4 regions of the Pseudodesulfovibrio thermohalotolerans genome follow, and region 4 is predicted to be linked to each of the others. Evidence: predicted binding sites of a transcription regulator. Region 4 holds the regulator's gene; each other region holds the start of a gene.
What was found. The regulator sigma-54, encoded in region 4, starts transcription at its own class of promoters, with help from an activator protein. The targets are predictions, from matches to a motif close to CTGGCACGGNNNNTGCTT.
Positions count from the first base shown of each region.

Region 1: LF599_RS04820 (ammonium transporter) is a predicted target of sigma-54. The motif match lies at 3,814-3,831, and genes of this name have one in related genera.
Region 2: LF599_RS15300 (Spy/CpxP family protein refolding chaperone) is a predicted target of sigma-54. The motif match lies at 4,645-4,662, and genes of this name have one in related genera.
Region 3: LF599_RS10985 (PEP-CTERM sorting domain-containing protein) is a predicted target of sigma-54. The motif match lies at 5,554-5,571, and genes of this name have one in related genera.

Region 1 is NZ_CP120635.1:1,062,015-1,070,011, forward strand. Features, by position in the region: gene aroA (3-phosphoshikimate 1-carboxyvinyltransferase) at 1-255, opposite strand, end outside; gene pheA (prephenate dehydratase) at 252-1,355, opposite strand; gene LF599_RS04810 (3-dehydroquinate synthase II family protein) at 1,535-2,518, opposite strand; gene LF599_RS04815 (2-amino-3,7-dideoxy-D-threo-hept-6-ulosonate synthase) at 2,529-3,326, opposite strand; gene LF599_RS04820 (ammonium transporter) at 3,880-5,238, shown strand; gene LF599_RS04825 (P-II family nitrogen regulator) at 5,278-5,610, shown strand; gene LF599_RS04830 (EAL domain-containing protein) at 5,733-6,968, shown strand; gene LF599_RS04835 (glutamate synthase-related protein) at 7,053-7,997, opposite strand, start outside.
Region 2 is NZ_CP120635.1:3,255,878-3,263,874, forward strand. Features, by position in the region: gene LF599_RS15285 (sigma-54-dependent transcriptional regulator) at 1-1,091, opposite strand, end outside; gene LF599_RS15290 (two-component system sensor histidine kinase NtrB) at 1,094-3,058, opposite strand; gene LF599_RS15295 (DUF4405 domain-containing protein) at 3,066-3,884, opposite strand; gene LF599_RS15300 (Spy/CpxP family protein refolding chaperone) at 4,040-4,573, opposite strand; gene LF599_RS15305 (FmdB family zinc ribbon protein) at 4,853-5,056, shown strand; gene LF599_RS15310 (deoxycytidylate deaminase) at 5,243-5,701, shown strand; gene ribD (bifunctional diaminohydroxyphosphoribosylaminopyrimidine deaminase/5-amino-6-(5-phosphoribosylamino)uracil reductase RibD) at 5,673-6,806, shown strand; gene LF599_RS15320 (substrate-binding periplasmic protein) at 6,918-7,670, shown strand; gene LF599_RS15325 (substrate-binding periplasmic protein) at 7,782-7,997, shown strand, end outside.
Region 3 is NZ_CP120635.1:2,290,035-2,298,031, forward strand. Features, by position in the region: gene LF599_RS10965 (thioredoxin family protein) at 1-142, opposite strand, end outside; gene LF599_RS10970 (Crp/Fnr family transcriptional regulator) at 160-837, opposite strand; gene LF599_RS10975 (sulfatase) at 876-2,435, opposite strand; gene nhaC (Na+/H+ antiporter NhaC) at 2,453-3,880, opposite strand; gene LF599_RS10985 (PEP-CTERM sorting domain-containing protein) at 4,831-5,511, opposite strand; gene LF599_RS10990 (TOBE domain-containing protein) at 5,776-6,837, opposite strand; gene modA (molybdate ABC transporter substrate-binding protein) at 6,994-7,728, shown strand; gene LF599_RS11000 (molybdate ABC transporter permease subunit) at 7,732-7,997, shown strand, end outside.
Region 4 is NZ_CP120635.1:2,067,684-2,075,680, reverse strand. Features, by position in the region: gene LF599_RS09870 (KdsC family phosphatase) at 1-496, shown strand, start outside; gene lptC (LPS export ABC transporter periplasmic protein LptC) at 497-1,114, shown strand; gene lptA (lipopolysaccharide transport periplasmic protein LptA) at 1,155-1,958, shown strand; gene lptB (LPS export ABC transporter ATP-binding protein) at 1,961-2,686, shown strand; gene rpoN (RNA polymerase factor sigma-54) at 2,924-4,333, shown strand; gene hpf (ribosome hibernation-promoting factor, HPF/YfiA family) at 4,370-4,909, shown strand; gene LF599_RS09840 (PTS sugar transporter subunit IIA) at 4,912-5,361, shown strand; gene rapZ (RNase adapter RapZ) at 5,380-6,261, shown strand; gene LF599_RS09830 (PTS sugar transporter subunit IIA) at 6,264-6,701, shown strand; gene LF599_RS09825 (PTS sugar transporter subunit IIB) at 6,712-7,176, shown strand; gene LF599_RS09820 (PTS sugar transporter subunit IIC) at 7,205-7,879, shown strand; gene LF599_RS09815 (manganese-dependent inorganic pyrophosphatase) at 7,972-7,997, shown strand, end outside.

The DNA.
Region 1 (7,997 bases), 1.0 Mb from region 4:
CTCCTCGTCCTTGTGCTTGCCGTCCGCGTTGGCCCCCTTGGGGCCGTCCTCCATGCCCGTGACAACCAGCTTGCCGTCCTTTTCCTCAATGGCGGCTCCGCAGGCGGTCAGGCAGTCGCGGGTGCGGGTAATGTCGTCGGAGTCGAGGACCGAGCTGATTTCGGACACGCCTTTGGCCAGGGCGGCGGCGATCAGGGTGCGGTGGGAGAGGGACTTGCTGGCCGGAGCATTGACGATGATCGGATCCTTGGTCATTGGATTTCCTCCTGAGTGGGGTAGGTGCCCAGCACGCGCAGTGTCAGGCATTGGTCTCGGATGTCGCCCAGCACGTCTTCGTATCTTTCGCCGCCCAGATCGCAGGCCAGGTCGGCGAAGAAGACGTATCGCCATTTCTCGCCCCGGTAGGGACGGGATTCGAGCTTGGTTACGTTGATGCCCTGGTGGGCCAGGGTGGTCAGCACACGGGCCAGCGCGCCCGGTCGGTTGGGCGTGGTGAAGAGTATGGATGTCTTGTCGCGCCGGTCCTCTTGGGATGGGGCCGCCCCGATGATGATGAACCGGGTCCAGTTGTCCGGCAGGTCCTCGATGGATTCGGCCAGGACGTTCATGGCGTGCATGTCCGCCAGCTTGCGGTGGCCGACCACGGCGGCGGCTTTTTTGCCTGCCACCACTTCGGCGGCTTCGGCCGTGGATTCCATGGGGATGGTCGGCACGTCGCGCAGGTGGGAGTGGAGCCATTCCCGGCACTGGCCCAGGGGCTGCGGGTGGGAGTAGATGACCTCGACGTCCTCGACGCGCTCGGCCCGGGAGATGAGGCAATGGCTGATGCGGCTGAAGACCTCGGCCTGGATGTAGACCTTGTATTTCATGAACAGGTCCACCACCTGCCCCACGGTGCCCTCAATGGAGTTTTCGAGCGGGATGACTCCCAGCTCGGCCCCTTCCTCGGCCACGGCCCGAAAGATCTCTTCAAAGTTGTTCTTGGGGGTCAGGGAGGCGGACGAACCCATGTGCTCGACCGCCGCGAAATAGGAGAATGTGCCTTCCGGGCCGAGATAGACCACCCGTTCGGGCCGCTGGAGGTGGCGCGACGAGCTCATGATCTCGCGATAGATGGTGCGCAGGTGCTTGTCCGGCAACGGGCCGGGCGAGGAGTTGGCGATCTTGTCCATCACCTCCTGCTCGCGGAACGGCTTGTATATGGATTCGCCCTTGGCCGCCTTGTAGCGGCCGACGCTCAGGGACAGCTTGGCCCGCTGGTTGAGCAGGTCCACGATCCGCTTGTCCAGCGTGTCGATGGAATCCCGCAGTTCCCCGAGATCGGGAATGTCGTTCCTGTCTTTCGTGTCAGCCATGTCTTCTCCAGGAGTGCCTTCGGGCATCTCGGCCCCTCGGCAACGGGTTCTTTCTCGGACCCTTCCAATACGTGTTTTCGAGCGGGGTTGCGTTATTTCATATAATAATGCGTCATCGAACGCTTTTTCTCAATCCCCGCGTCCCGTTAATCTTCAAGGGAGTTCGGAAAATGGGGTGCCTAGCCTTCCTTGATCTCTTCCTTGATGCGCATACCGAAGTGGCGTCCGGCCTCGTCGGTGCGGACGAGGATCTTGTCGCCGACCTTGAGCGTGACGACGGATACGGGTTCGCCCTTGTCCGTGACCACGCGGATGGTCTCGGCGTTTTGCAGGAAAACCTGGCCGGTTTTGGTCCCGTTCGCGGTCTTGGTCTCCGCGGTGATGAGCAGCATGGGCCTGACCTCGACCTTGACGCGGCCCACGGTTGCCAGCGAGGTGGTCCCGTCCGCGCTCACAATGAGCACGTCCACGCCTGCCGCGAGTTCTTCGAGGTAGGTGGTCTTGTCGCCGGGCATCTGGGCGTAGGCGTGAACCGCGCCCGCATTGATCCGGAAAGGCCGAGCGGCCACATAGGGGTTGGATTCGGTCTCGGCGTGGACGAGGAAGGAAAAGGCGCTGGAGTTGCCGATGAGCATTCCCTGGCCTTTCTTCAGCATGGAGATGGTGTCCACGCAGACGCGATGGCCCAGACCGGTGGGCTCGATGGCCGTGATTGTGGCGGTTTGCAGTTCCATGGTTCCCTGGGAGAGTTTGAGTTCGGCGACGATTCGCTTCAGGTCGGCTCCGCCTTCGGGCAGGACCACGATGGTGTCGCAGCCGCGTTCGAGGATTCCGGCGGCGAGCACGGCGCGGTCCAGGGATTCGCACTCCAGGGCCAGAGAATCGACCTGGGCCAGGATGTTTTCCACGGGGATGATCTCCCATCCCTTTTTGAGAACCACGTCCTTGCCCGCCTTGATCTCCTTGACCGTGGCGTCTTCATCGGCCTTTTCGGTCAGCTCGACGACGGGCATGTCCTCGGGGGTGATGACGGTGACGCGGCCAAGTGCCCTGACGGCCTCTGCATGGTCCTTTTCGACCATGACGGCGTCAACGCCGGATTCGAGTGCCAGGGTGACCAGGGTTTTGTCGAAGGGAACGGATTTGAAGATGATTTTTTTCATGGCTGCTTCGCTATGCGTTGAGGTGGTTGAGGGCGGCCTCGACGGATTCGTCGTTGTGCACGACCATGTTCAGGGCCTCGACCAGACGGGTGGGGTTGTCGTGCTGGAAGACGTTGCGTCCCACGGACAGGCCCGCGCCTCCGGCTTCCAGGGAGTCATGCACCATCTGGAGGAACGCCTCGGTGCTGTCGAGCTTGGGGCCGCCCGCGATGACCACGGGGATGCAGCAGGCGTTGCACACGCGGGAGAACGAGTCGATGTCGCCGGTGTAATTGACCTTGACCACGTCCGCGCCCAGTTCGGTGCCCACGCGGGCGCAGTGGGCCACGATCTCGGGGGCGTATTCATTCTTCACCTTCGGGCCTCGGGCGTAGACCATTGCCAGGAGCGGGATGCCCCAGTTGGATGCGTCGGAGGCTATTTTCCCGAAATCGTTAAGCATGGCGGCTTCGGTTTCATCGCCGAGGTTGCAATGGATGGACACGGCGTCCGCGCCGAGCCGGATGGCGTCCTCCACGGAGGCGACCAGGGATTTTGCGTTGGGGAAGGGAGAGAGGGAGGTGGAGGCGGAGAGGTGGACGATGAGGCCGATGTCCTTGCCTTCGGCGCGGTGGCCGCAGCGGACAAGGCCCTTGTGCTCAATGACGGCGTTGGCCCCTCCGTCGACGACCTTGCCTACCGCCTCGCGCATGTCGACCAGTCCGTCGATGGGGCCGACTGTCACGCCGTGGTCCATGGGGACGATGATGGTCCTGCCGGTGTTGCGGTTGAAGATGCGCTCCAACCTGATGGCTTTTCCGATGTGCATGTTGTTTCTCCTCTGAAGTTGGTTCCCTCAAGGAGCCGGGCTGGACCGGCGACCGGTGCAAAAAAACAAGGGCCGCCGGCTTTCGCCCGCGGCCCTTGAAGAAGTTTTCTATCGGTTGTGTGATCCACCAAAAGGTTACACAGCGCCTCTTCCAAGCCCGCGAGCGTGGCTATACCAATACCAAAAGTAAAAGTTGGAAAAGTATGCGGTGGTAACGATGGAGGTCTTCATGGCTTTTAGAGCTACACCTCTAGGGCCGATCTGTCAACAAAAACATATGTTACGATTTCAGGTAGATAGCGTTATATGTATTATAAAAGTGCGACCGGCGGTCATTTTTGTTTGATTTAACATTTTTTTACAAATTGACAATTTTGGTGCATTTTTTACCATGCAAAAATGTACTTTATGACAAAAATGAAAAAATATACTCATTTTGAAACGGTCGAAAGTGGCGATTTTACATGGATAGCAACAAAAAACGCAATTGGCACGACTCTTGATAGAAAGGAGGCAGGTTAGAAACGCTTTCCATTCAAAGAGGAGTATCGCAATGTTTTCGAGAAAGTCCCCGACCCATGTTTCCAAGAGGCTCGCCATCGGCGCGGCCGTATTGGCGGCAGCCCTGGCCCCTTCCTTTGCCTACGCTCAGGATGTGGAGCTGCTCACCCAGTCCAACGCCAACATCCTTTGGACGCTCATCGCCGCCTGTCTGGTCATGATTATGCAGGCCGGATTCGCCTGTGTCGAGGCCGGATTCACCCGGGCGAAGTCCGCTGGCAACATCATGATGAAGAACTTCCTGGACTTCGCGGCGGGGTCCATCGTCTTCTTCCTGTTCGGTTTCGCCGTCATGTTCGGCCTGGATGCGGGCGGGTTCATCGGAACCTCCGGCTACGCGCTGAGCGGCGTGGCCGAGGGCGACATGATGTGGACCTACACCTTCTGGTTCTTCCAGTCCGTGTTCGCCGCCACCGCCGCCACCATCGTTTCGGGCGGCATGGCCGAGCGCACCAAGTTCGGCAGCTACATCGTCGTGTCCATCGTCATCTCCGGCCTGATCTATCCCATGTCCGGCCACTGGGCGTGGGGTTCCCTGTGGTTGGGCGATGACGGCGCCGGTTGGCTGGAAGCTCTCGGCTTCTGCGACTTCGCCGGTTCCTCCGTTGTCCACTCCGTGGGCGGCTGGATAGCCCTGGCCGGAGCTCTGGTGCTCGGTCCGCGTATTGGCAAGTATTCCGAGGACGGAAAGGCCAAGGCCATCCCGGGCCACAACATCCCGTTGGCCGGTCTGGGCGTCTTCATCCTGTGGTTCGGCTGGTTCGGCTTCAACCCCGGTTCCACCACCACCGCCGACGACACCATCGGCCTGATCGCCATGAACACCTCTCTCGCGGCCTGCGGCGGCACCCTTGGAGCCATGTTCATCTCCTGGCTCCGCTACGGCAAGCCCGACATCTCCATGACCATGAACGGCGCGCTGGCAGGTCTGGTCGGCATCACCGCCCCCTGCGCCACCGTCACTCCCGGTCCTTCCATCATCATCGGCCTGGTGGCCGGCGTGCTGGTCGTCATGTCCATCGAGTTCATCGACAAGGTTCTCAAGATCGACGATCCGGTCGGCGCGGCTTCGGTCCACGGCGTCTGCGGCGCATGGGGCACCATCGCCTGCGGCCTGTTCAATACCGACGGCGGTTTGTTCTTCGGTGGCGGTATGGGGCAGCTCGGCGTGCAGCTTGTCGGCGTGGGCACCTTCTTCGTCTGGGCCTTTGGCTGCGGGTTTATCCTCATGAGCATCGTCAAGGCGATCTTCGGCATCCGCGTGACCAAGGAAGAGGAGCTTAAGGGGCTGGACATCGCGGAGCACGGCTCCGAGTCCTACAACGGCTTCCAGCTCTTCAGCAACGAGTAGTCGAAGCGCAACCAAAGATCATTCAAGGAGAATAATAAAATGAAGCTCATCATTGCATACATCAGGCCCGAAAAGCTCAACGACGTGAAGCAGGCCCTGTACGCCCAGGAAATCTACTCCCTGTCCGTGACCAACATCCTCGGCTCCGGACGCCAGAAGGGATTCACCGAGACCTATCGCGGCGTGCAGATGGAAGTGAACCTGCTCAAGAAGGTCCGTCTTGAAATCGGCGTGAACGACGATTTCGAAGCAAAGGCCGTCGAAGCCATCCTGTCCTCCGGGCAGACCGGCACCGAAGGCGACGGCGTGATCTTCGTGACCGAACTGACCAAGGCCCTGCGTATCAGGACCGGTGAGGACGGCATCCTCTAGAGCGGATTGCGACAATATAGCCGGGGCGGACCGATCGGGCCGCCCCGGCACAAAAGCGGCGACAACCACTCGGTACCATAAGCATAACGGCCGACAGGCGAGATATTTCAAGGTTGACCGCAGTGCCCGACATACTAGAGATCATTGAAAATCGCTTCCTGGTCACGCATTTCCAGCCCCAGGTCTCCCTCAAGCGGAAGGCGGTTGTGGGACTGGAGGCGCTGAGCAGGGGGTTCGACCCCCAAAGCGGAGATATCATACCTCCTACCCTGCTGTTCGAGCAGGCCCGGGACAGGGCATCCCGGCTCGCCCTGGACCGGGCCTGCCGAACTAGCGCGGCGGAGTCCTTCGCGGCTCTCCTGCGAAGGGACAAGGGGCTGATGCTCTCCATGAACATCGACGCCTCCTGCATCAACGAGGAGACGCGCGGTTCCTGCCATCTGCTCAATCTGGTCACCCGCTGCGGCATCAGTCCCGGCAATGTGATTATCGAAATCATCGAGTCCCGGTGCGAGGACATCGACGCCCTCATGGCCTTTGTCCGATTTTACAGGGAGCGCGGCTTTCTTATCGCGCTGGATGATGTGGGGGCTGGGTTCTCCAACCTGGACCGCATTCCATTGCTCAAGCCGGATGTCATCAAGCTGGACCGCACGCTCGTAAGCGCGGTGGACCAGCAATTCCACAAGTTGGAAGTGGTCCGCAGTTTCGTTCAGATGTCCAATCGGCTCGGCTGCCTGGTTCTGGCCGAGGGGGTGGAGACCGCCGAAGAGGCAATGTGCCTGCTCTCCAACGGGGTGGACGTGTTCCAGGGATTCTATTTCGCCCGGCCCGCCCCGGGGCTGGACGCAGTGCCCGGCATGGCTTCCAAGGTCGATGCGCTGGCCGAGCGGCATCGGGAAAAACGCACCCAGCAGATAGCCGACGCAAAGCGGCTGTATTCCAGTTACGATCTGACCGTGCTGACCATGTGCCAGTCACTGGCTGAAACGCCCGCCAAGGGCATGGCGTCGGCTTTGTCCGGTTTCGTCGAGACCTACGACACCGTGGAGTGCCTGTACGTCCTCGACATGCGCGGCAACCAGATATCGGACACGGTCTGCGACCAGGGCCGACTCAAGACCTGCAAGCGGTTTCTGTACGAGCCCGCCATGGCGGGTGCGGATCATTCGCTCAAGGAATATTTTCTGCCCATCCAGGCAGGGCTGGAGAAGTTCACCACCCGTCCGTACATCTCCCTGGCCTCCGGCAACCTGTGCATCACCATTTCGCACGTCTTCTACCACAAGAGCAGCGGCAGGCACCGCATCCTTTGCGTGGACATGTCTCGCGAGGAAGAGTCCGCCTGCGGCCGGTAAAGCCGGATCGCGCGGGCGGGGCGAAAGAAAAAGGGGAGAACCTTCCGGTCCTCCCCTGCGTAATTCAAAGCCGGTGCTCCGGCGTTACATATCCAGAATCTTCTTGGCGGTCTCGTCCATGATGTCGGTGATAAAGCCGATGCCGGTCTCGCGTTCGGTCTCGCGGTTGCCCGAGGCGATGTCCGCGCGGCTGATCTCGTTGAGCCGGAATTTGCGTGCGCCGCACATGAGCTGCTGCAGGGCTGCGGACAGCTTGTCCACGAGGCTCCAGATGCCCACCGCACCGAGGGGGATGTTCTTCATCTCGTCCGAGCCGACGTACTTTTCCACATCCTGGTAACAGGCGTAGATTTCCTCGGGGGTCTTGCCGTAATTGGAAACAGCGGCCGGGAGTTTGTCCCAGTTGCCGTGAACGGCCGCGCGGCGTTCGGGGAAGAGCGCGCCTTCGATGTTGGCGCCCAGGAAGCCGGGGATCATCATGGCGCGGCCCATACAGATAAGCTTGGTGTAGGGAGCGCCCATGGCCAGGGCCTTGAAGATGTTGCTGCCCTTGGCGAAGCCGCCGGCGAAGGACATATCCACCACGCGCTTGCCGCTCGCGGCCAGACGGGAGGCGTACTCGTGGGCCTTGGCGTGGAGTAGAATGGAGGGCACGCCCCAGCTTTCCATCATGTTCCAAGGGCTCATGCCGGTGCCGCCGCCGGAACCGTCCATGGTCAGCAGGTCGAGTTCGGCCTCGGAGGCGAACTTGATGGCCATGGCCAGGGCCTCCATGCCGTAGGAGCCGGTCTTCAGGGAGATGCGCTTGAAGCCGATCTTCCGCAGGTAGTTGATCGAGTTCATGAACTCGTCGCGTACCTGTTCGTAGGTCGACAGGTTCGTGTAACCCAGCCTGCTGTGCCGGGCGAAATGCTTGATCGATCCTTTGGCGTAGCCGTCCTTGACCTCGGCCTTTTCGGGATCGGGGTCGACCAAGTAGCCGCGCTCCTTGAGGAACTGGGCGTATTCGATGCTGGAAACTTCGATCTC
Region 2 (7,997 bases), 1.2 Mb from region 4:
ACGTTGCCGGGCCAATCGTAACCGGACAGGGCGTCGAGAAAGGCCGGGGTCACGGTGCGGATGATCTTGTTGTTCTTGTTGCCCAGGCGGCGAAGCAGGAAGCTGACCAAAAGCGGCAGGTCCTCCTTGCGTTCGCACAGCGGCGGAATACGGATTTCAAGTACGGCCAGACGGTAGTAGAGGTCTTCACGGAACCGTCCCGCCTCGACCTCTCTCTTGAGGTTGCGGTTGGTGGCCGCGATGATGCGGGCGTCCACCTGGATGGTGCGCACCGAGCCAAGCGGCTCGATGGTCTTCTCCTGCAACGCGCGCAAAAGCTTGGCCTGGAGCGCGGCGGGCATTTCGCCGATCTCGTCCAGAAACAGGGTGCCGCCATCGGCCAACTGGAACCGGCCGGGCTTGTCCTTGACCGCGCCCGTAAAAGCCCCCTTCTCATAGCCGAAAAGCTCGGATTCGAGGAGGTCGTCGGGCAGGGCCGCGCAGTTGACCTTGATGAGCGGCTTGTCCGCCCGCTGGCTGGCCCGATGCAGTCCCTCGGCCACCAGTTCCTTGCCGGTGCCGCTTTGACCAAGGATAAGCACTGTGGCCTCGGCGGGACCGGCCTGACCGATGAGGTCGCGGACCCGCTCGATACCGGGGCTGGCCCCGATGAAATCGGGTTCGCTGCCAACCTCGGCGCGCAACCGGGCGTTCTCGTCGAGCAGCTTGTGATATTCGAAGGCCTTGCCGAGCACGGCGGTAAGCTCGTCGTTGTCGGCGGGCTTGGTCAGGTAATCGAAGGCCCCGCGCTTCATGGCGTCCACGGCGGACCCCACAGAGCCGAAAGCGGTCAGCAGGACCACGGGCATACTCGGCCGCCGGACCTGCAACTCCTTGAGCAACTGCATTCCGTCCATGCCGGGCATCTTCATGTCCACCATGGCCACATCGGGGAAGGTGTCGGCTTCGGCCTCCTCGGCCAGCACGGTCAAAGCGCGCTCGCCGGACTCGGCTTCGAGCACGGTCCAGCCGTCATCCTCCAGCACGGCCCGAACCATCATCCGATGGCCCGGCTCGTCGTCGACGATCAGCGCAATACGTTCTTCATTCATGGCTATTCCTTGGCTTCCCGGTGCTGCGGGTCGGGAAAGAAGAGCTTCATCTCGGTTCCCGCACCGGGTTCGGATTCGATGATTACCCGGCCCTTGTGGGCGCGCATGATGTTGTGGACGATGGCAAGACCCAGGCCGGTGCCGGTCTTCTTGCCCGTGACGAACGGCTTGAAGACGTCGTCGCGAATTTCAGGGTCCATTCCGGGCCCGTCATCGGCCACGATAATCCAAACGCCCTCGTGCCCGCGCATGGAAACCAGGCGGACATGGCCGGGCTTGTCGCAGTCGGCGCACCCCTGAATGGCGTCCAGGCTGTTGGAAATGAGATTGAGCAGGACCTGCCTGAGCGCGTCGGGATCGGCCCAGACCGGCTCGGGGCCGAAATCGAACTCCGGCTCGATCTGCTTGTCCTCGAAATCGAAGCGCATGAGCTGCCTGAGGGAGTCGCCCACCTTGAACAGGTCGATGAACGACGGGTCGAGCTGGCGCGGCCGGGCCAGATAGAGGAGATCCGTGACCACCCGGTTGAGGCGGTCCGCCTCCTGGACCATGGCGGCGGCATACTGGTCGAGCGGAGCCTGGCCCTTGAGCTTGGTGGCGAAGAGCTGAGCGAAACCGCGCAGGGAGGAAAGCGGATTGCGCACCTCATGAGCCACACCCGCGGCCAGAGAGCCAATGGCGGCCAGCCGCTTGGCCTCGTTCAGGTCCTCCTCCAGGGAGCGGATCTGCGTGCGGTCACGGATGAGCACGAGCCGCTGGCCCAGCTCGGGCGCGGTGTCGTCGTCATGCTCCTGGAACGGCAGGAACAGAATCTCCAACTGACGGCCCTGATAGTCGAACTGTTCCCATTCCACGGAACCGGACGGCCGGGTTTCATTGGTCTGCAGGCCGAAGTCGAAATCCTGCCAGTATCCGCCCACGATCTCGGGCGGCGGCGCGGGGGCGTCCCCGTTTTTCTTTCCGGCGTTTTTTCCGCCCTTCTTTCCGGACGGTTTCCCGTTCTTCCCGCCGGGCTTGTTTTCGGCCCCGGCCTCGGAAACGGCCCCGGACTCCTCGTCCGGCCCAGGCGCGAGGAGCTGCCTCGCCGAACGGTTGGCGGCCAGTATCTCGCCGGTCTCGGCCAGAGTGACCAGGCCGTCCGGCATGTTGTCCAGCAGCTTGTTCTGGAACCGCTCCAGGCGGACGAGCTTGCGGCTCGCGCCCCGGCGGCGCAGATAGGCGAACGCCAGGGACCAGAGGACCACGGCGGCGAGAAAGACGTACCCTGTCTGATAGGTGGCGGCCTGCCGGTACTGGCGGAACTGGCGCATGTGCTTTTCGGCGTTGAGCCCCACCACCAGGTAAACCTGGGACTGGAATTCGTCGAACATCATCCCCGGCCCCATGCCCTGGCCCATGCCGGGCCCCATGTTCTGCCCCATGCCCCGGCCCTGCCCGCCCCGTCCCGACGACGGTTCCCCGTCAACGGGGTCCACGCCGAGCAGAGCCGCGATGCCGGAACGGACCTGAAGCCCGGACAGCAGCACGTTGGTCTTGTCCACCTCGGCCATGACGTGCCAGGCCCGGCCGGGTTCGATGTCCTCGGCCACGGCGTCCGGCAGTTGGAAGATGGGATGATTGTCCTTTTTCACGGAGGTCACGATGGGCCGTCCGGAGCGGTCGAACAGGGTGACGAACTCTATGTCCTCGGACTTCGCAAGCTCGGTGAAAAGCTCTTCCGTCATGGTCCGGAAAAGGGTCGAGGACTGGCCGCCCATGCGCAGGGTGCGGGCGATGCGGAAGATGTTGTTGTCCACACCGCGCAGAATGGAGTTGCCGGTCATTATCATGTGGTCCTCGACGATCTTGCGCTGCTGGGCGATGGACTGCCAAGTCAGGTACAGACTGCCGAGGCCCAGCACGATGAGGGCCAGAACAAGGGCTACGAGAGGCCCCTTCTCCTTTTCTTCCGGGTGAACTACTTCCATGTCCGCACTACTCGCCCTTGACGATCTTGTAGATATCCATGGGAGACATGTCGTGTTCGGCGGCCAGGGTCTTGAAGGAGCTCTCCGGGGCGGCGTCGATGCCCGCGTTCTTGAGCCGCGCCAGGACCTCTTCCAGCTCCAGGCCGTAGGATGAGCAGATCACGGCGACCGTCATCTTGCCGGTGCCCTCGGGCGGCTGGGGGGGCATCAAGGAAAACGGATCGTCACCTTGCTTGGCCCGGATGATGTCATAAATATACTGCGGACTCACGCCGCGCGACCGGGCGATGTCCTTTATCAGCGAATCCTCGTTCACGGACTCGTCGAACCCGGCCTCGTGCAGGGTGCTCAGGGCGAGGTCCACGTCCAACCCGAGAAATCCGCAGAACTTCTTCAGCGGGCTGGTCTCGGCGTGCCCATAGGGAGGATTGCCATATGTCACTGTGGCGTCTTCCTTGATCCGCGCACCTAAGTCGAGCAGCGTGCTCATGGGAGGCAGGCCGAAGAGAGTGCCCGCGAAAACCACAAAGACCAGAACCAAGCTGACGATCATGGGCGTCGTCATGACCACCAGATCGCGGGCCCGGTTCTTCATGTAGTTCATGAGGGGCTTCCAGTTGAGCCAAATGTGCAGAAGCAGGGCGATGAGGAACAGGGTGCCCACCGTGGTGTGAACGTCGCCCCACTGCGTCTTGGTCATGCCCAGCAGATGCCAATCGGCCCAATAGGCAACACGGCCTTCCGGCACAATATACAAAATCACGCTGGTGACGAGCGTGACGAGAAAAGAAATAAGTGCGGTAAGGGACGTGATTTTTCTGAACATCCTGGGTCTCCTCGAAAAAGTGATGCGTTGCCGCAAATTTCCTGCACCCCGCCAACGTCTGCCGACGATTATATGCGGGACAGGCGGCCCCACGCCTCCTGCCCCGCAATATCCTGTTTTCCGGGTTATCGGAAATACTGCCTCAATTCAACGAGCTAGAACATTCCCCGGTTCGTGCCCTGACCGGAGCCCATGCCCTGGCCGTAGCCGCGAACGGGACCGGAGCCGTCGCCCATGCCGTGGCCGTATCCGCGACCGAAGCCGGAACCGCGGCGGGGGCAATCGCCGAAAGCGGCGATGCCGGTGGCCTCGACGAGCTCATCGCCCATGGCCTTGCGCAGCTCAAACATCTTGCTACGCTGCTCGGAGATACCCTCAACCAACTTGGCGATGGCCGCTTCGTCAGCCTTGCCGCTGTTGATCATGGCCTGAAGCGTGGAGCGCTTGACCCAGATCTGATTGCGGACGGCCTCGAACTGCGGCTCGTATTTGTCGACGATGGCGTCGGCCTGGGCCTGCTTCTCGGGGGTCAGTTGATTGTACATGGCACCGGGGCCGTAGCCGGGACCGTAGCCCGTGCACGAGCCGGAGAATCCGCGCCCATGGCCGGGACCGGCCAGCGCGAAGGCGGCCATGCTCAGGACCAAGGCCGCAGCCAAAGCGGAGATGGTGATGTTTTTCTTTGACATGTGTCTGCCTCCTAAAGGTTTATGCATTCATGCAAACAGGTAAATGCGTGTGTGACATTCTGATTGTCATAAAGCATGGGGCGTGCCAAAAATGTAATCACTATAAATTATTACTTTATTTTAAAACACTACGCCTGTGGTGCACAATCTTTTGTGCAGATATGTTCACACACTCTGCACACATCCTGTGCAAAGTGCAAGCGGCCTCCCTTGACAAACCGCGACCGCGGCACAACCTAAGAGGCATCGACAAACCACATGGGCCACGGAGTTACAATCATGCCTATCTATGAATATACCTGTAAACAATGCGGAAACGAATTCGAAGAGCTTGTCCTGGGCGCGGAAACGGATGTGACCTGCCCCAAATGCGGTTCGGAGGATACGGAAAAAATCATGAGCGCCTGCCGCGCCAAGGTGGACGGCGGCGGCCCCAACCTCGACGCCCTGCAAGGGGGCGGCTGCGGCTCCGGCGGCGGCTGAGGAATCTAGCATCGCGCCCGGTCCGGGCGCACACGCCTTCCCACGATCCCGGCCGCACTCCTGCGGCCGGGGCTGTTTTTTCCCTCTTCCATCCGGGTCCGGCCCGACCTCGGCCGTTCCCTTTCGGCAAGAGAAATGATAGGTGGACCGAACCAAGCTCCACTTCGCAACGAACGAGGACCCCACATGCCCAACAGATTGCCCTGGCCGGAATATTTCATGCGCATCGCCCATCTTGTGGCCCAGCGCTCCACTTGCACCCGCCGCGCCGTGGGCGCCATCGCCGTGCGCGACAAGCGCATCCTGGCAACCGGATACAACGGCGTACCCACCAACATAGCCCACTGTGAAGAAGTGGGCTGCCTACGCGACCGTCTCGGCATTCCTTCGGGCGAACGCCACGAACTCTGCCGGGGCCTGCACGCTGAACAGAATGTCATCATCCAGGCCGCCACCAACGGGCTGGACCTCAAGGGGTGCGACATCTACTGCACCACCAAGCCCTGCATCCTGTGCACCAAGATGCTCATCAACTGCGGCGTGAAGAACATCTATTACAGCGAGAACTATCCAGACGAGCTGTCCGAAGCCATGCTCGTCGAAGCCGGAGTGAACCATGTTTTCATGGAAGGCGACTTCAGCTAGCGAACGATTCATGGCCCGGGCCGTTGAGCTGGCCCGGCGGGGACGCGGAGCCACGGCCCCGAACCCGTGCGTGGGGGCCGTGCTGGTCCGCGACGGCAAAGTGGCCGCCGAGGGATGGCACACCCGGTTCGGCAAGCCGCACGCCGAGCGGGAATGTCTGGCCGCCGCCCGCGCCTCGGGCGTGGACCCGCGCGGCGCGACCATGTTCGTCACCCTGGAACCGTGCAACCACCACGGCAAAACCCCGCCGTGCACCGAAGCGCTCATCGAGGCGGGCGTGGCCGAGGTGGTGGTCGGAACCCGCGACCCCAACCCGGTGGCCGCCGGCGGCGTGGAAAAACTGCGCGCCCACGGCATCAAGGTCACGGTGGGCGTACTCGAACGGAAATGCCTGGACCTGATCGACGATTTCCTGCTCTGGCAGCGAACCTACTCGTCCTACAACATCCTCAAGATGGCCGCCACGCTGGACGGCAAGATCGCGGCCGCCTCCCGCAGGCCCGAGCCGGTCTCCTGTCCCGAATCCTTTGCCAGGGTGCACGCCCTGCGCGCCATGGTGGGCGCGGTCATTGTCGGCGGCAACACCTTTTATGCGGACGATCCGAGCCTGACCTGCCGGATGGACGGCCTGCCCGAGGACTTCGTCCAGCCCTTCGGAGTGATCGTCTCCTCCCGACTGCCCGACGACCCGAGCCGCTTCACCCTGCTGCGCGACCGGCCGGAACGGGCTATCTTCATGACCTCTCAGACCGCCGCCCGCAGTCCCCAGGCCGATGTCCTGCGGCGGCGCGGCACCTCGGTCTGGCCCTTGCCCGGCCGGGCGGGCTCCCTTGCCCTCTCCTGCGGTTTCGAACGGCTGCGCTACGACTGCGGCTGCCACTACACCCTGTGCGAAGGCGGCGGCCGACTGGCCCTGGCCCTCATCGAACAGGGACTGGCCGACGAACTCATCCATTTCGTGGCGCCGCGCATTCTCGGCGACGACTCCGCCCCGGCGGCCTACTCCGGCCGCAAAGCCGCGGCCATGTCCCAGGCACTCGATTTCCGCATCGCGGAATGCGAACCAGTGGGAACGGACCTGATGCTCACCCTGCGCAACCGTTAACGCACCTTTGGCCGGACAACGGCCATTCGCTCCGGCCCATGAGCCCCCATGTCCACACCCGGCCCTGCGCGGCCGCTTGCCATCCTTTCTTCAAGCGGTTATCATTATCATATGCTGGTCGCAAAAGTCCTTGTTGCGGTCCCGCTTCTTGCGGGACTTCTTCTCGCGTCTCCCGGTTTCGCCCAGGGAACCGACGACGCCGGAAATCTAACCTACCTGACCGAAGAGTTCAGGCCCTTGAGCTATACCATTGACGGCAAGCCCGCCGGGTTGGCCGTGTCCCTGCTCAAGCTGCTCTGGAAGGAAATGGGCGTGCCGGAGCAGCCCATCCAGGTCATGCCCTGGCCTCGCGTATACGATACCCTTCAGCTCGACCCGCACATCATGATCTTTTCGATGTACCGCACGGCGGAACGGGAAAAATCCTTCAAATGGGTAGGGCCGATCGTCAAGGGGCGGCTTGCCCTCTTCTCGTTGCGCTCGCGTCACCTGAAGACGAATTCCCTAAAGAACCTCACCGGAAGCCGAATCGCCTCCCTTCGCGACATCGCGGCGGCCTCGAAAATGCTCCGCGCCGGATTCGTTCCAACCTACGCATCCAACGCCGCACATGCCATACAATTGCTCGAATCCGGCCGTGTGGACGCCCTCGCCCTGGACGAACTCAGGTTCCGCCAAGCGCTCACGACTTTGGACATTCCCCCCGAAACCTTCGAGATCATCTATGTCCTGAGCGAAGAATCGCTTTGCTACGCCCTCAGCCCCGACACTGAGGACACCCTCGTCGCCCGTTTCCAAAAAGCCCTGGACACGGTGATCAAGAAGCCGGACTACCGCAAGCTTCGTGCCCGATTCCTGAATTGATCGAGTCGATTTACAACCTCGCCGCCAATTGCTAGTGGAAGTAATATGCCACTGCGCCAACCGCCATACAGCAAACGCCCGCCAACAGGGGCCTCCCCGATCGGAATCGCGGTGATTCCGCTCCTGATCCTGTGCGGTCTGCTTCTCTTGCCGGCCCCGGCCCTAAGCGGACTGGGCAAGCCCAAGGCGCTGGAGGCGTACACTTGGCTGACCGAGGAATACTATCCGTTCAACTACACGGAAAACGGGCGGCTCCGGGGAATCTCCGTGGACCTGTTGCGCATGGTCTGGGGCGAGCTGAACATCTCCCCGAAACCCGTGGAATCC
Region 3 (7,997 bases), 220 kb from region 4:
ACTTGGCGCCGAACTTCATAAGTGCCTTTTCCATGTTCTTGCAGTGCGGGCAGAGCTCCTTGTAAAAAATGACGATGGCGTCATTGTAGGAACGGAAAAGCTCGGATGAGGCCTGATCTGTGATATTCTTTATTTCATTCATTGATTTATCTTGTTTTGTTAGTGGTATGCTATGGCGGCAAGGGCTTCCATGTTCAGAATCTGCAATTTGTTATCCCGCAGTATCTTTATGAGCCCAACTCTCTCAAGCGATTTGAGCGCCTTGTATAAGGTGGCTCGATGCACTCCCAGTATGGACGCGATATCCTTCATTCGCAGTGAGCCGAGCGAAACAATATCATTGGAAGGCAGATCCATTGAATTATAGCGCAGAAGCACGAATTTCACGATTCGTTGCATCATAGTGTCGAGCCCCAACGAAGCCAACTGATTGCTGAGGACATTCACTTTTTGAGAAAGCGTGTAAATAATATCCTTCGCAATACAGGGGTGCGTTTCCAGCATTATGTCCACCGTCTCCTTGCAAAAGGAGTAGACCACGGCGTCCTTGTGGCAAACAAAAGAGCTGTCGATCGGTTCCTTGGTGAAAAAGGGCACCTCACTGAAGAGCGAATTCTCTTCCACATGCATGATGATCTTTTCGTTGCCGCCAGAGGATGTCCGCTTCATGGACACGGTTCCGGACTGGAGATAGCGCAACTCCGTCACCAACTCCCCCGCGAAGACAATATGCTCGCCCTGTTTGAACTCTTTGCGGACACCCAAAGGCAAAACCTTATTCCAGGCGCCGCTGTTGACTTTTATTCGCCAGAATTCGTTTACATGCGGTGCCGACATATCGTCTCCCGTGCGGGGAAGTTGGTCTTGCGCGAATTTTAACTGGTTCGCAGTTCCCCGATGTACAGTTTCAATTTTTGCAGCAATTCCTTGGCCTTTTCGGGATTGCTTTTGATGATGTTCTCCAACTGGAATGGGTCCTTGCGGCGATCAAAGAGTTCATCCATATGCGGCACCGAAACTTTCGCCCCGGGAACGCAGGTCCACATCTCCTCTTTCATCTCCAACTTCGCGGACTGTGCGCCCGCGTTGCCGCCGGAACCGGAACCATCGTAGAATATCTTGTTCATGGAGTCCGTGTCGATCTCCTTTTGAATCCAGTGTATATAGCTGTAATCATGGTTAATAATAGACCAGGACATGCCATAATAACCAGCTATGGCGAAATCGCGGACCGTATCGGTCTCGCCGCGCATGACCGGCAGCAGACTGATGCCGTGCATGTCGTCGGCATCATAAGTCGAGATGCCTTCATGCCCGGTCTGCTCCACCGCATCGGTCCCAAGCCCCAGGCCGTCGAGAAGCGTGGCGGTAATGTCCACGTTCTGGACAAAGGAGTCGATACGCTTGCCGCCCTTCAAACCGGGAACATGGACCATCAGGGGAACATGCACCAACTCTTCGTAAGGCCAGGGGCGGCATTTACGCATCAGGCCGTGGCCGTGCTCGCCGGAACCCATTGGCTGCCCGTGGTCGGAAGTGACGATGACCATGGTATTGTCCCAGAGTCCCTGCGCCTTGAGCGAATCGAAAAGCTTGCCGAGCCACTTGTCGACCAGAGTGACTTTTTCCGCGTAGAGAGCGCGAATGTGAGCGCACTCCTCTTCGGTCATGACGCCATCGATCTCGGTCCACGGGGCGAGCAGCAGCGGATTCCCCTCGTAATCCGGATTGTACGGGCACGGCTTCTTTTCCCAAACGGACGGCGGATCCCACGGCTCGTGGGGATCGAACGAATCGAGCCAAAGGAGGAACGGCCGATTGGGATCACGCTTCTCCTTCAGCCAACTATCCGCCTCGGAGATCACCACCGAAGCGTAATTATCCGCATCCGAATGCCAGTTCTGGCGCTGTTTCAAGTAGCACTCGGCTTCCCGGATCAGGGATTTGCTGGAATCGTCGTACTCGCCGTCCTCATCCTTCTTGAGCCAATTGGGAGAAAGATAGTCCTCTCCCTTGAATTCGGCCTTGAGCGGGACATTGCTGAAGGTTTCGTGATCCAACTCATGGCCGTTGCAGAAACGGACATAGTCGAATCCACGGGAATAGCCGTATTTGGGGAGACGCATCGGCGGGGTGTCATACACCAAAGCCGTCTGCACATCGCGACACCAGAGAACATCGGTGATGGACGTATCCTCCGTGGTCAGCGGACGCCAGCCGCTCTCCGGCAAGGTATACCGTCCCGTAAGGAGGGCTCGACGAACCGGAATGGTCGGCAGTCCCTCACTGTACGCGTTTTCGAACAGGAAACCGTCTTCGGCGAACTTGTCCAGATTCGGAGTTTTGACTTCCTTGTTCCCGTAACAGCCCAAGTAATTGAACTGTAGGGTGTCCAGCATGACGAACAGAACGTTTTTGATTTGGGATTTAGACATTGAACTACCTTATTGAGTTAAACTGATTCGGAATCGGCTGCCGACTTCAGCGATCGAACGGAAGTGCCGTCAGTCTTCATGATTCCGAAACCGGTTGCGGCCAAAGCCAGAGATACGAATGGAATTATCACGTTAAAAAAGGCGAAGGGAACGTAATCCACTGCGCCGACGCCGAGTATGCCAAGGATATAGAAGGCGTGAACGGACCAGGGCACCAGAGGACACCCCAGGGTGCCCGCGTCTTCACAGGTGCGAGAAAGCACCTGGGGAGCGATCTTCGCGTCTTTGTAGTTCTGGCCGAAGGCCCGGCCGGGAACCACCACGGCCAGGATTTGGCTGCCGGTACCAAGCAGAATGATGTAGGCGGCACCGAGAGTCGCGCCGACAAGCGAAAGCGCGGAGTTCGCGCCCCGCAACATCGCGTCCAGCAAGACCTCAAGCACGCGGGCTTTTTCCAGGATACCGCCAAAAGCCATGCCGCTGGTAAGCAGCAGGATCGTGACCATGACGGACATTAGACCGCCACGGGAAAGAAGCGAATTCAATTCCGGGGAAGGCGTGGTAGCCGTGTAGCCGGTCGTCAACTGCTTGGCCAAAACGGAAATGGTGGCACCGTCATACAACGCAATCGCCAATGCGCTGAGAATGCAGACGACCATGACAGGCAGGACAGGCATTCGTTTATAGGCCAGCACCACCATCAATACGGGAGGCAGGAACGCGATGGGGGAAAGCGAATAGCTCGCTTCCAGGGAAGTGAGAATCGCATTGATATTCCCCACGCCGGAGAGATCGCCGGAATGCATGGAGCCAAGCACGGTATAGCCGACGATGGAGATCACGGCTGCCGGAACGGTGGTCCACAACATTGAGGCTATGTGCGTGAAAAGCGGAACCTCGCAGACTGTGGCGGTAATATTCGTCGAGTCGGAGACGGGCGACATCTTGTCGCCGAAGTAAGCTCCTGAAACAATGGCCCCCACGGTCCACGCGGGATTGAACCCCATTGCTCCGCCGACTCCGAGCAGGGCCACGCCGATGGTGCCCATTGTGCCGAAAGAGGTTCCCGTCGCCAGAGAGGCAACCGAACACAACACAAAGGTGGATGTGAGAAAATGCTCAGGAGCAATAAGCTTGAGCCCCCAGTAGATGATAACCGGGATAGTGCCGGAAGCCATCCAGGAGGCGATAATCATGCCGACAAGCATCAGGATGGCCACCGCAATTTGAATACGCCCCACGGCCGCAAGCATCCCCTCCTGCAACTCCCCCCACGAATAGCCGATTTTCAGGGCCATGACGCCCGCCACGGCCACGGCCACAAGCAAAGGCAAAACAGGCGGACGCACGCCGACCACAACTGTCCCGTACAAAATAATTGCGACAGGAATCGCGAAGGTTAAGAAAGCCCACAGTAAAGATGGTTTTTTCCCGTCCGAACTCATTTCCTCTCCTCTTTCGGCATATAATTCACTGTTTTTCCAACATCATTATTTCGAGCAAGTTGCTAAAATGCTTGTAAGATCCACGTAGCCTTGTTGCCAGGTCTTGTTGTTACGATAGGTCTGATCGCGGAGCGTGTCTGTTGCCTAGGCAACAAAGGCTGCGCAATCGAACAATTTATTGCAGACACACCTCTTCGGCCGAAAAGAAGCGCTGCAATGCAATAAATCAACGTTGCCAATCCACATGGTTTGACTTCGCCGCAATAAAAAGACGTTTGTTCACCGAAGGATATTCCATACGATCGAAACCGTTCCGCCGAAGGCCTGGTCCGCAGGCCCCCTCTTCCCGACGTGAACAATGGCATTGAACGCCGAAGGCCAAGGAAGAACTCCCTTGGGCCTATCGCCGCATGAGTCACCACACATCGCCGGGGATTTACGGAAACTAAAGACTTTGCTGATGCAGTATGCGCGGATGAGAAGACATTACCTGAAGCCGTTTTGATTTGATCGATCGATTCCTTCTGAAAAACGAAAGGCTCTCCCATTTGACGGGACTAGCGAGGAACCATCAAACCGAGCCCAAAGCTCAAAGGAGAACTTCGCGCCAGTCTCAATCACAACGACAGAAAACACAAGTTCGGCTTGCCCTATCTTGCGGCTAAATTCGACAATGTTTCGAAAAACTGCCGACAGATGAGGAATGGTGTTAATTGGGAACGGACTGTGCGGACACGAAACTCGGGAAGCCCCTTGGCGGCAAATTACTCTGCGGCCAACACGCTTAAGCCTCCCATAGCGCCATTCGCCCCAGGTCAACCCGTCGAGAGGTCTTTCCTCAACCTATCCCCCGCCGCCGGATCAGAGGGGGGGGAAAAAACGGCCCTCGCCAAGCCCCCAAAAAAAAAGGGCTCCAACCAGTGGAGCCCTTTTGATCTATTTCCGAATGCCTAGGAGTTGCGACGCCTGCGGGCGTAAGCCAGGAACCCGAGCATACCGAGTCCCATCAGGAGGAACGACCCCGGTTCGGGAACGGGAGCGCCGGGATCGCCGGGAGTAACGGAACCGAAGGTGATGTCATCGAAACCGATCTGGTTGATAACGCCGCCGAAGCTGACCGAGTAAGCGATGCCCTCAAAAGCGACGCCCGTGGCCACGAAGGGGCTGAAATCGCCCGTGGGATCTCCGCCATCCGACGGAGTGACGTCCAGATTCAGGGTGGCGAGCAGATCGCCGGTGCCATCGAGGCCGCTCCACACATTCACGCTGCCCGGGTTGTTGATGGCGGAATAGAAAAAGGAGAAGCCGGTATCGAACCCTGCCGCGAGGCTCATGATGGCCGCGTCACCGTTCAGGAAAAAGAGGATGGTATCCGGGCTGGGCTCGTTGCCGAAGTTGCCGGTGCCACCGGCATCGGAGTCAATAATGCTCAGGGCGTTGTCGCTGAAAGAAACGCCGTAGTCCGTCCCGGAGTTACCCATGGAACTTGTTCCGCCGTTGTAGAAATCAAGAATCTGGTCATGATCGCCCAGCCCCTCGAAATCGAGAACAAGTGCCTGGGAAGGCGTCACGAGAAACAAACACATGACGAATGAAGAAAACAGAATTGCAACCTTGTAAATCCTATTCATAGCAGCCTCCTGGCAGTAGTATTCCCCAACCACTGACAAACGAAGCAAACACCATACCAAAGATATTGCTCATTTATTCCAGGATATTAGACAAAAACAGCAAAGACATCCTGTCGGTTTTCTTTACGTTTCGACAGAAAACTTTACTTTCGCGATCTGATCCGGCTGACATTCCATGTTTTATGGTAAACGGCACAGGCTCTCCCGGCGCGTTCGGACGGTCATGCGCCGCAACCGTCCAGCGGAATCAACGGCCGTCGACGGCTACAGTTGCACGGTGTTCAGGACGACCGACATGGCCTTGAACCAGAACTCGACCTCGTCGCCGGGCTCAAGGGCAAGGTCCCGGGCGCTCAGGGCGGAGATGAGGGCGCAGACGTCGGTGCCATCGGGGAGACGGCCCAGAACCTCGGTCAGCACAGGGGTGTCCGTGACCCGGAGAATCCGGGCTTCCAGACAGTTGCGCGCGCTGCCGGAGAGCCGCTCGGCCCGACGCAGGACATTGACCAGCGGGGCCTTGACCGTGGCGACGACGGGGCTGCCCGGCTGAATTTTCAAATTGCGCAGGGAGTCCATGGTGATGACCGCGCAAATCTTGAGATTGGAACGGGTCTCCAAAACCACCTGGGCCATAACCTGATCCGTGTCGACCTCGACGACGTGGCCCAAAAAGGAGTTGCGGGCCGAAGTGCGTTTGCGCATGGCCTCGTAGGCGTTGCGCACGATGGACTGCACGTCGCCCGGCGAAAACTGCTGGAAGTTGGCGGTCAGATCCAGGGAGGACTGCCCCAGGACTTCCTTGACGATGGTGATGGGCACGCCGCTGCGGAGCATCTCAACGGCCCGGGTGTTGCGCAGGGACTTGGGACAGACAAGGTCCTTGGACAAGCCGCATTCCTTGCCGCGCTCATAACAAATGCGCCGGAAATAGCCGGGGTCCACCCTGAAAAGCTCCCCGCGCAACCCGCAGCCCATAGGACTCTCCCGGAACGCGGCCAGCTCGGCGAAAAAGTCCTCGGGCAGCGGGACCTCGCGAATCCGGTCCTCCTTCCCCAAACGCACAAACGGCCCCTGTGCGTCAAACGCCTCGGCGTCGTCCAACGACAGGATTTCCCCGAGACGCGCGCCGGTATGGCGGACAAGCTGAAAGACCAGCCACAGCCGGGTCCTGGCCCGGACGCTGTCCATACGCCTGGCCGAATCCTTCCATTTCCTGAAAGATTCTTCCAGAGCGTTCATTTGCGACGGTTCCAGGTAGCTCACCTGATCCGAAACGCTGAAAAATTCGCGGGGGCACACCTTGCCCGAAGCCCTGTCTTCTCGCATGAAACCATCACCTGCCGAATTATCACGCCTTTATCCATTCGCGTGACTTGGTTGCGACATAACAGCACAGAACATAGGGAATTTAACGACGGGGCACAACCCGTTCGCAAACAGCCCACCCGCCGCGCCGAACGCGGCGGCGCAAGGAGAACCACCATGCACCGCATCCGTTTCTGTGCCGTCATGCTCACTCTGCTTCTCGCCCTGCCCACGAGCGCCTTCGCGGGCGACAAAGTCGTCCTGGCCGCCGGGGCTGGCTACAAGAAGATGGTCAACGCGCTCAACACGGCCTACGAAAAGAAAACCGGCCGATCCATGGACCTCATTTACGGCAACATGGGCAGAGTGACCACGCTGGCCAAGGAAAGCGGCAAGGTGGACATCGTCCTGGGCGACCGGCAGTTCCTTATCGTTCGGGCGGACCTGCCCGTGACCGAGGAGACCGAGCTGGGCCGGGGAAAGCTGGTCCTGGCGTTCGCCAAAGGGTCCGAATTTTCCAAGGAATCCGATCTGGACAACCCAAAAGCCGAACGCATTGCCCTGCCCGACACGAGCAAGGCTATCTACGGCAAGGCGGCGCGCGAATACCTGCTGACGACCGGCAGGCTCCCGGGCATCAAGCCCAGGCTGGTGGAAGTCGCCACCGTGCCACAGGTTTTTTCCTACTTAGCCACCAACGAGGTGGACATGGGCTTCATCAACCTGACCCATGCCCTCAACGTCAAAGACAAGCTCGGCGGCTACATGATCGTCGACGAGAAGAACTACGCGCCCATCAGCATTATCGCGGCCGTGCTCAAGAACTCACCCAACAAGGTTGAGGCCGGAAAATTCCTCGAATTCATCAAGACCGCCGAAGCCCAGGCAATCGTCCGAGCGAACGGCCTCTAGCATATGGACTTCGTCGGCATACTGGCCCAGCCGGAGACAATCGATCCTCTACGGCTCACCCTCAAGGCGTTGGCCGCATCCGGTGCGCTGCACCTGGTGGGCGGTGTGCTCATCGCCTACTACCTGACCTCCGGCAAGGGCGCGTTGCGCTCGGTCGTGGACTTTCTGGTCACGCTGCCCCTGGTCTTTCCGCCCGTGGCCACCGGGTTCATCCTGCTCATGCTTCTGGGCAGGGCCGGATGGCTCGGACAGTATTCGCCGGTGGACAT
Region 4 (7,997 bases):
GATCAGGCTGCTGGTGCTCGACGTTGACGGCGTGCTCACCGACGGCGGCCTTTACTATGGCGAAGATGGCCTGCTTATGAAACGATTTAACGTGCAGGACGGTCTCGGCATCAAGATGGCCCAGGCCGTCGGCCTTGAGATCGGGGTCATCACCGGGTTGAACCAGGCCCCCGTGGAGAATCGCGTCCGGGAACTGGGCATCAAGTTCTACTACGCAGGCCACCACCACAAACTCCCTCTGTTTGAGGAAATATGTGAAAAAGCCGGGGTCGATCCGAGCGAGGCCGCCTTCATGGGCGACGATTGGATTGATTTGGCCGTTATGAAACGCGCGGGGCTGGCCCTTTGCGTGCCCAACGCCGTGCCCGAGGTGGCCGAGGCCGCCGACTGGATGTCCACCCGCAAAGGCGGGGAGGGCGCGGTTCGCGAGGCTGTCACCTTCATCATTGAAGCCCGGGGCCTCAAGGAAAAAGCCCTCAATTACTGGGTGGACTAGATGAAAGGCCGTCCGGCTCTGATTCTTCTCGTCATATTCGCTTTGGGGCTGCTTTTAGGCGTGGGCGTCAACGAACTCTTTCTTTCCGATCCTATTCTGGAGCCGAAGGAAGACGTTGAGCGCGCCCCCATATCCCGTGAGGCCATGTTCGCCGACGCCGATATTTCGGCTGAGGACATCGAATTGGTGCAGGGCAAGCAGGGAAGTCTGAATTGGAAGCTCCTGGCCAAAAGCGCGAAGTACAATCAGGAACTCGGTATCATTGCCGTGAATTTCCCGCAGCTCACCGCGTTTTTCGGCGATGACCGCCAAGAGGTCTATGTGCAGTCGGAGCGTGGCGAGGTGGATCAGGAGAATGACAACCTCACACTGTACGACAGGGTCAGCGGCCGCTTCGGCGATTTGGCCTTGGATGCCCAGCAGCTTGATTATGTGGGGGCGATAGGTAAGGTGTACCTCAAAGGCGGCGTCTCGTTGCGCCGTTCCGACATGATCGTCCAGGCCAAGGCCCTGGAGATCGATCTTGTCACGAGACAACTGGTGGCCGCAGGTGGCGTGGAAGCGTTGCTGGCCCCCGAGGGACTGGTTGGAAGTCCTTTGCAAGACGACAAGGAATAAGACGTTGCTGAATACGGTTCGCCAAACGGTTATTTTGCTGATGCTGGTTGTGCTCCTGATTCCGGCCGGGGCGATGGCCCAGGACTGGGGCGAGGTGTCCGAGGCTACGGTCAACCTCAACGTTCGCAAGGAACCCGCTCCGGGCTCGGCTCATGTGGTCACGCTGACCAAAGGGCAGCGGGTGAGGACCGACTTTCCGCAAAACGGCTGGGTGGCAGTATTCGAACTCGATGAAAAGGAACGCGACCTGTCCAAAGCCATCGGGTATGCCAACGCCAAATATTTCAAAACAGTACAGGTGAAGAAGGCCGAACCCACGCCGGCCGCCGCTCCGCAACAGGATTCCGGCGAAGGCGAGGTCAAGGCGCCCGTGGCCGAGACTCCGCCGCCCGCATCCGTTCCGGTGAGTGTCGATCCGAGCCGTGCGCCGGTAAAGATCACCTCCGACCGCATGACCTATGACGAGGCGGGCAAGGTCATTTCCTTCGAAGGCAACGTTGTCGCGGTCCACGGCGAACTGACCCTTTGGGCCGACAAACTTTCGGCCTACCTTTTGGCTGACGGACAGAGGAAATTCTCGGCCGACAGCGTTGAGCGAATCGTTGCCGAGGGCAGTGTTCGAGCCAAGAAGGGCAACACCGAGGGAACCTGCGGCAGACTGACCTATCTGGTCGGCCCGCAGCTTCTCAAGATGGAACAGAATCCCAAGTTGCAGGACGGCCCCAATTCCCTGACGGGCGAAGTCATCAATTTCCATATCAAGGACGACCGGTCGGAGGTCATAGGCGGCGAGCAGCGCGTCAAGGCCATCTTCATGACCCCCGGCAACATGAAGGTGCAATAGCCATGGGCGAAGGTCTGCGCGCAACCAACCTGTCCAAGCGGTACGGCCAGAAAGAGGTCGTGCATGGCATCAACATCGAGCTCAACTCCCGGGAAGTCGTCGGCCTGCTTGGCCCGAACGGCGCGGGAAAGACCACGACGTTCTACATGCTTGTGGGCATCGTGCAGCCCAATACCGGGGTGGTCACCCTGGATGGGCAGGAGCTTACGGACAAACCGCTGCACGAACGCGCCCGGCTTGGGGTAAGTTATCTGCCGCAGGAAAGCTCCATCTTCAAGAAGCTGACCGTGCGCCAGAATTTGGAGATCATTCTCGAACAGACCTCCATGACTTCCAAGGAGCAGCGGGCGAGGGCGGATGAATTGCTTGAGATGTTCACCATCACCAAGCTGGCGGATCAGGCGGCCATGTTTTTGTCCGGCGGTGAGCGGCGCAGGCTGGAGATTGCCAGGGCGCTTATTCTCGACCCGCAGTTCATTCTTCTTGATGAGCCATTCGCGGGTATCGACCCCATCGCGGTCATCGACATCCAGGAAATCATCTCCGTACTCAAGTCCATGGAGATCGGTATTCTCATTTCCGACCACAACGTTCGGGAAACTTTGAATATTTGTGACAGAGCCTATCTCGTTTACGAAGGTACGGTCATTCTTGAAGGGGCTCCGACCGATATCGTGAAGTCCAGCCGAGCCCGGCAGATTTATCTGGGCGAAGATTTCCGGCTCTGATTCACCGCCCACATCTTTTTTTAGCTTTCTCGATTTACACTGTACCCAAAGGTTGGTACACTTTTTTCATACCATAATATATTCGATTGATTGCGAATAGAAACAGGATGTTATCACAATGGTGTTGCATCCTTTAATTCGTTGTGGCATAGTTCAACCGAAAGAAATGGCAAGCCGAGCAAAAAAAATTTCTTTATCCGGCAGCCGATAAACGCAACCCTAAGCGAGTGACGAATCATGGGATTGGAACTTCGACAACAGCTCAAGCTCTCACAGCAACTGGTCATGACGCCCCAGTTGCAGCAGGCCATCAAGCTGCTGCAACTCTCCCGTCTTGAACTGTTGGAGACGGTGCAGCAGGAATTGTTGGAGAATCCTTTCCTGGATGAGACCGAAACCGAAACCGAGGTATCGGACAAGTCCGAGGTTCTGACCGAGTCTCAGGCCGAAGAGGAACTGGTCCGCAATGCGGATTGGGAGAACTATCTCGGCGAATTTTCCTCCACCTCCAAGCAGGCGTTGTCCCGCGACCTGGAAGTGCCTGAGGAGGGCGTTTCCTTTGAGGCGCGGTTGGCTTCCAAGCCGTCCCTGGAAGGCCATCTCAATTGGCAGATGCGGCTTTCCAGTTTCAGCGAAAGCGAGCTTGCGATTGGTGATGTCATCCTCGGCAATCTTGATTCCAACGGCTATCTCCAGGCTTCCATGGAAGAGTTGACCGCCATGGTTCAGGCTTCCGAGGAGGAGATTGAGAGCGTACTCACTCGCATTCAGCATCTCGATCCCGTCGGGGTGGGCGCGCGCACTCCGCAGGAGTGTCTTCTGGTTCAGATGGAGGTTCTTGATTACGACGACCCGATCCTGGTGTCCCTCGTGCAGGACCATCTGGAAGATCTGGAAAAGAACCGCTACAAGCCCCTTGCCCGCAAGTTCAAGATTTCCATGGAAGAGCTCAAGGAGTATTTGGATCTTCTCCAGACCCTGGACCCCATGCCGGGCGCCAATTTTTCCAGCACTGAGCCGCACTATGTCAGCCCTGATGTCTTCGTCTACAAATACGGGGAAGATTTTGTCATCATTCTTAATGAAGATGGGATGCCCCGTTTGCAGATGAACACCTTCTACATGGACTCCATGAAGGGGGCGGCCGACAAGGAAAAGGAATACTTTCAGGAAAAGATGCGCTCCGCCGCGTGGTTGATGAAAAGTCTGTACCAGCGGCAGCGAACCTTGTATAAAGTAGTTGAAAGTATTGTCGGTTTTCAAAGAGCCTTTTTCGAGGAAGGCGTAACAAAGCTCAAACCCCTGATCCTCAAGGAGGTGGCTGAGGATATAGAGATGCACGAGTCCACCGTGAGCCGGATCACTACCAGCAAGTATGTTTCGACTCCTCATGGAATTTTCGAGTTGAAGTTCTTCTTCAACTCGGCCCTGGACCTCAATGACGGTTCCCAGGTGGGTTCGGAGAGCGTCAAGGCGCTCATCAAGCAAATGATCTCGGAAGAAGACACGAAGAAACCGCTCAGTGACGAGAGAATCGGCGAAATCCTCCAGGAAAAGCTGGAAGTGAATATCGCCAGGCGCACGGTCGCCAAATACCGCTCGGCCATGGGCATTCCTTCTTCTTCCAAACGCAAGCAGTATTTCTAGATTCTGCTTGCCGCAAACGCAACCAGGAGGCAGCGTATGAACATCAGCTTCACTTTCAAGAATTTCGAGCCTTCCGATCACCTCAAGGGGTACGCGGAAAAGCGTTTTGAAAAGGTAGCGAAATACGTTTCCGATGCGGAAGCAGATCTCCAGGTCAATTTGTTGGTCGACAAGTTCCGCCACAAGGCGGATGTGATCCTGAACTCGGATCGCATTCATATCTCGGCCTACGAAGATTCTGAAGATATGTATTCGACCATCGACATGGTCCTGGACAAGCTGGAAGCCCAGCTCCGCAAGATGCGGGAAAAGATGAAGAACCGCCCCAGACAGGCGCGTCCCAATAAAATGGCGCAGATGAACTACCTGTCCTTCGAGGAAGGCGGCGGTGCAGCTCCAACCATCGTTGGCTCCGACGCATACGAGCCCAAGCCCATGTCCGTGGACGAGGCCGCCATGCAGTTGGATGCCCTTGAAAATGAGTTCCTGGTGTTTCGCAATTCGGAGACCGAAGGCGTTAACGTCATATACAAGAGAAAAAACGGCGATTACGGACTGATCGACCCCGGTAACTAAGCATGAAACTCAGTGATTATCTGGCGAAGGAGCTGATCCTTCCCGAATTGCAGTCCGAGAACAAGTCGGACGTATTGCATGAACTAGTCGCCCCCTTGGGCGAACAATATCCAGAGATGGACACGGACCTGGCGGTCCGTGTCCTTCTCGATCGAGAAAGACTCGGATCCACCGGGATCGGCGATGGCATCGCCATTCCGCACGGCAAGCTTGAGGACTTGGAGAAGGTCATCGTTGTCGTGGGCCGCAGCCTGAAAGGCGTGGAGTTCGAGGCGCTCGATCACAGCCCCTGCAACATTTTCTTCCTGGTGCTCGCGCCGGAACAGGTGGCGGGTATGCATCTGCGCGTTCTGGCTCAGATATCCCGTCTTCTCAAGGACGAGGAATTCCGCAAGGCTTTCCTCACGGCTGAAGATACTGAGGCTCTCTGGACTCTCCTCAAAAGCGTCTAAACCGATGGGTGTGCACCGATGACGTCGAACAATTCCTTTCCCGTGGTCATCGTTACCGGACTCTCGGGTTCCGGCAAGAGTACGGCTCTTCGGGTTTTCGAAGACCTCGGCTTCTTTTGTATCGACGGCCTGCCGTCCGAAATGTCGCCCAAGCTGGCTGACCTTATTCTCAAGTTCGATACCAAGTATCGGGGGCTTGCGCTAGGCATGGACCTGCGCCAGCTCGAATTTGTGGACGGATGGGCTCAGGCGCTGGAAGGTTTTCGAGAACTCGGCATCACCCCGCAGGTCCTTTTCCTTGAGGCAAAGATGGCTGAGCTGGTCCGTCGTTACGCCACGACCCGTCGGCCGCATCCGCTGGAGTATGGCAATCTCGGGTTGGAACAGGCTTTGGAGAAGGAGAAACAGCTTCTTGAGTTGGTGCGTTCCCAGGCCGCTTTGGTTCTGGATACCACGGACTATTCGATCCATGATTTGCGCCGGGTCATTCAAACAAAATGGTCGGCCCTTGAGGACGTGGGCATGGGTATGCGGGTGCATATCATCACCTTCGGCTTCAAGTACGGCGTGCCCTCCGAGGCGGATTTGGTCTTTGACCTACGTTTTCTGCCCAACCCCTATTTCGACAAATCGTTGCGTCCCATGTCCGGGATGGACAAGGCCGTATCCGATTATGTCCTCAACAACCCCGCCGGAAGTGGTTTCATCAAGCGGTTTCATGAATTCCTGCTTTATATCCTTCCCCTTTATGCAGATGAAGGGCGCTACAGGATAACCCTGGCGCTGGGGTGCACCGGAGGCCGGCATCGGTCGGTATCCGTTGCCGAGTCGGTACTGGCGACACTCAAGGAAAAAGGCTATACAGTATCGATTGAACATCGACACATGGAACTCGGATAGACATGGTTGCAAAAACTGGAAAAAAGGACGGAGTGATCGGCGTGGTACTGGTCACGCACGGTACCTTCGGCGAAAGCTTGCTTCAGGCGGCGGAGATGGTCATGGGTCCTCAGGTAAATTGCCTGGCCGTGGGCATTGACGTGCAGAAGGGTGTGGACGAGGCTCTGGAGGGCGTGCGAAAGGCTATCCAGTCCCTGGAACAGGGAAAGGGTGTCCTGGCTCTTACCGATTTGTTCGGCGGTTCTCCCACGACCATGTCCCTTTCTCTTATGAAAGCGGAAAATGTCGAGGTCATCACCGGTGTCAACCTGCCCATGCTTGTGGCGGCCCTGCAGGGGCGGACCATGAAACTGCACGATCTAGCCGAACAGGCCATGGTCGCGGGACAGCAGGGGATCAAGGTCGCCGGAGCGATGCTGCGTAAAAAAGCAAAGAAGTAGGAATGAAGCCGTGACTCTCGTTCGTATCGACAATCGCTTGATTCACGGCCAGATCATCGAGACGTGGCTGCCGTATACCGGGGCCAGGACCGTCATCGTTGCCAACGATGAGCTGGCCCATGACATTCTGCAGCAGGAGATCATGTCTTTGGCTATTCCCCAGGCGGTGAAAAGTTCCTTCATCACCGTGGAGGAAGTGCCTGAAGCCGTTACCAAGCTGAGTTCCAATTCCGGCGAATACGCCGCCATCATCCTTTTTTCCAACTGTTCCGATGCGCGCCGCGCCTTCGATTCGGGGTTCGGTTTTCATGTGCTCAACATCGGAAACGTTCACTACAGCCCGGGCAAACGGCAGATTTCGCCGAGCGTGGCCTTGTCCGACGAAGACGAGACCTGCCTGCGGCATCTCAACAAAAAGGGCGTGGAGCTGGATTTTCGATGTGTTCCCAATGACCCCATACAGGTGAGGTTCTAGCCGTCATGATCTTGCCCCATTCCTTCGCCTGGTTTGCACTGGTCGCTTTTTTTTTGCCCTCTTCTCCCTTTTTCGTTCAGCGCTGAGCATCGGGCTACTTGAGCGTCCCCTGGTGGTGGGTTTCTTCTGGGGAGCAGCCACTGGCGAGTTTACCACCAGCCTTTACATCGCCATTTTCTTCGAGCTGTTCTGGCTCGACCTCATTCCGGCGGGCACTTACATTCCACCGCAGCTTACCGCCGCGACGTTTTCCGCACTGACGCTGACCACCTACTTTGGTCTGGACCAACCCTCCAGGATCATGCCTGTGCTTTTCGCCAGTATGCCGCTGGCCTGGATAGGCACCAAGGTGGAAGGGTGGTTGCGCGAACGTGAGCAGGGAAGCTACAATATGCTGTTGAACTGGGCGCGCAATCCCGGCACCGTCCATCTCCCTGGAATGCTCATTTTGCGTTCCATGACGAGAAATCTGTTCATGAGCTGGATTTCCTTTCTGGCTGCTGTCCTTGTCCTCAAGCAGGGGTTTGAGATCATATTCACATTGTATCCGGCTATCTTTACGCGATTGGGCGTGACCTGGGCCTACCTTTGGGTGGCCGCATCTCTCGGGGGCCTAATGGCTCTGCGCCTGAAACGGGCTTATGTCGTTCTTACGACGGGCATAATTCTTTTCTCGCTTTTCTTACTTTGGCCTCGCTTTTAGCTTGGCAGTCGGCATAGTTTGTGATATCTCTCACATTCTGTTTTAGATGCTCAAATTCCTGATAAAGGATAAATCAATTAGGAGGACTTGATATGGCTATTTTGGTTGTTGGACACAA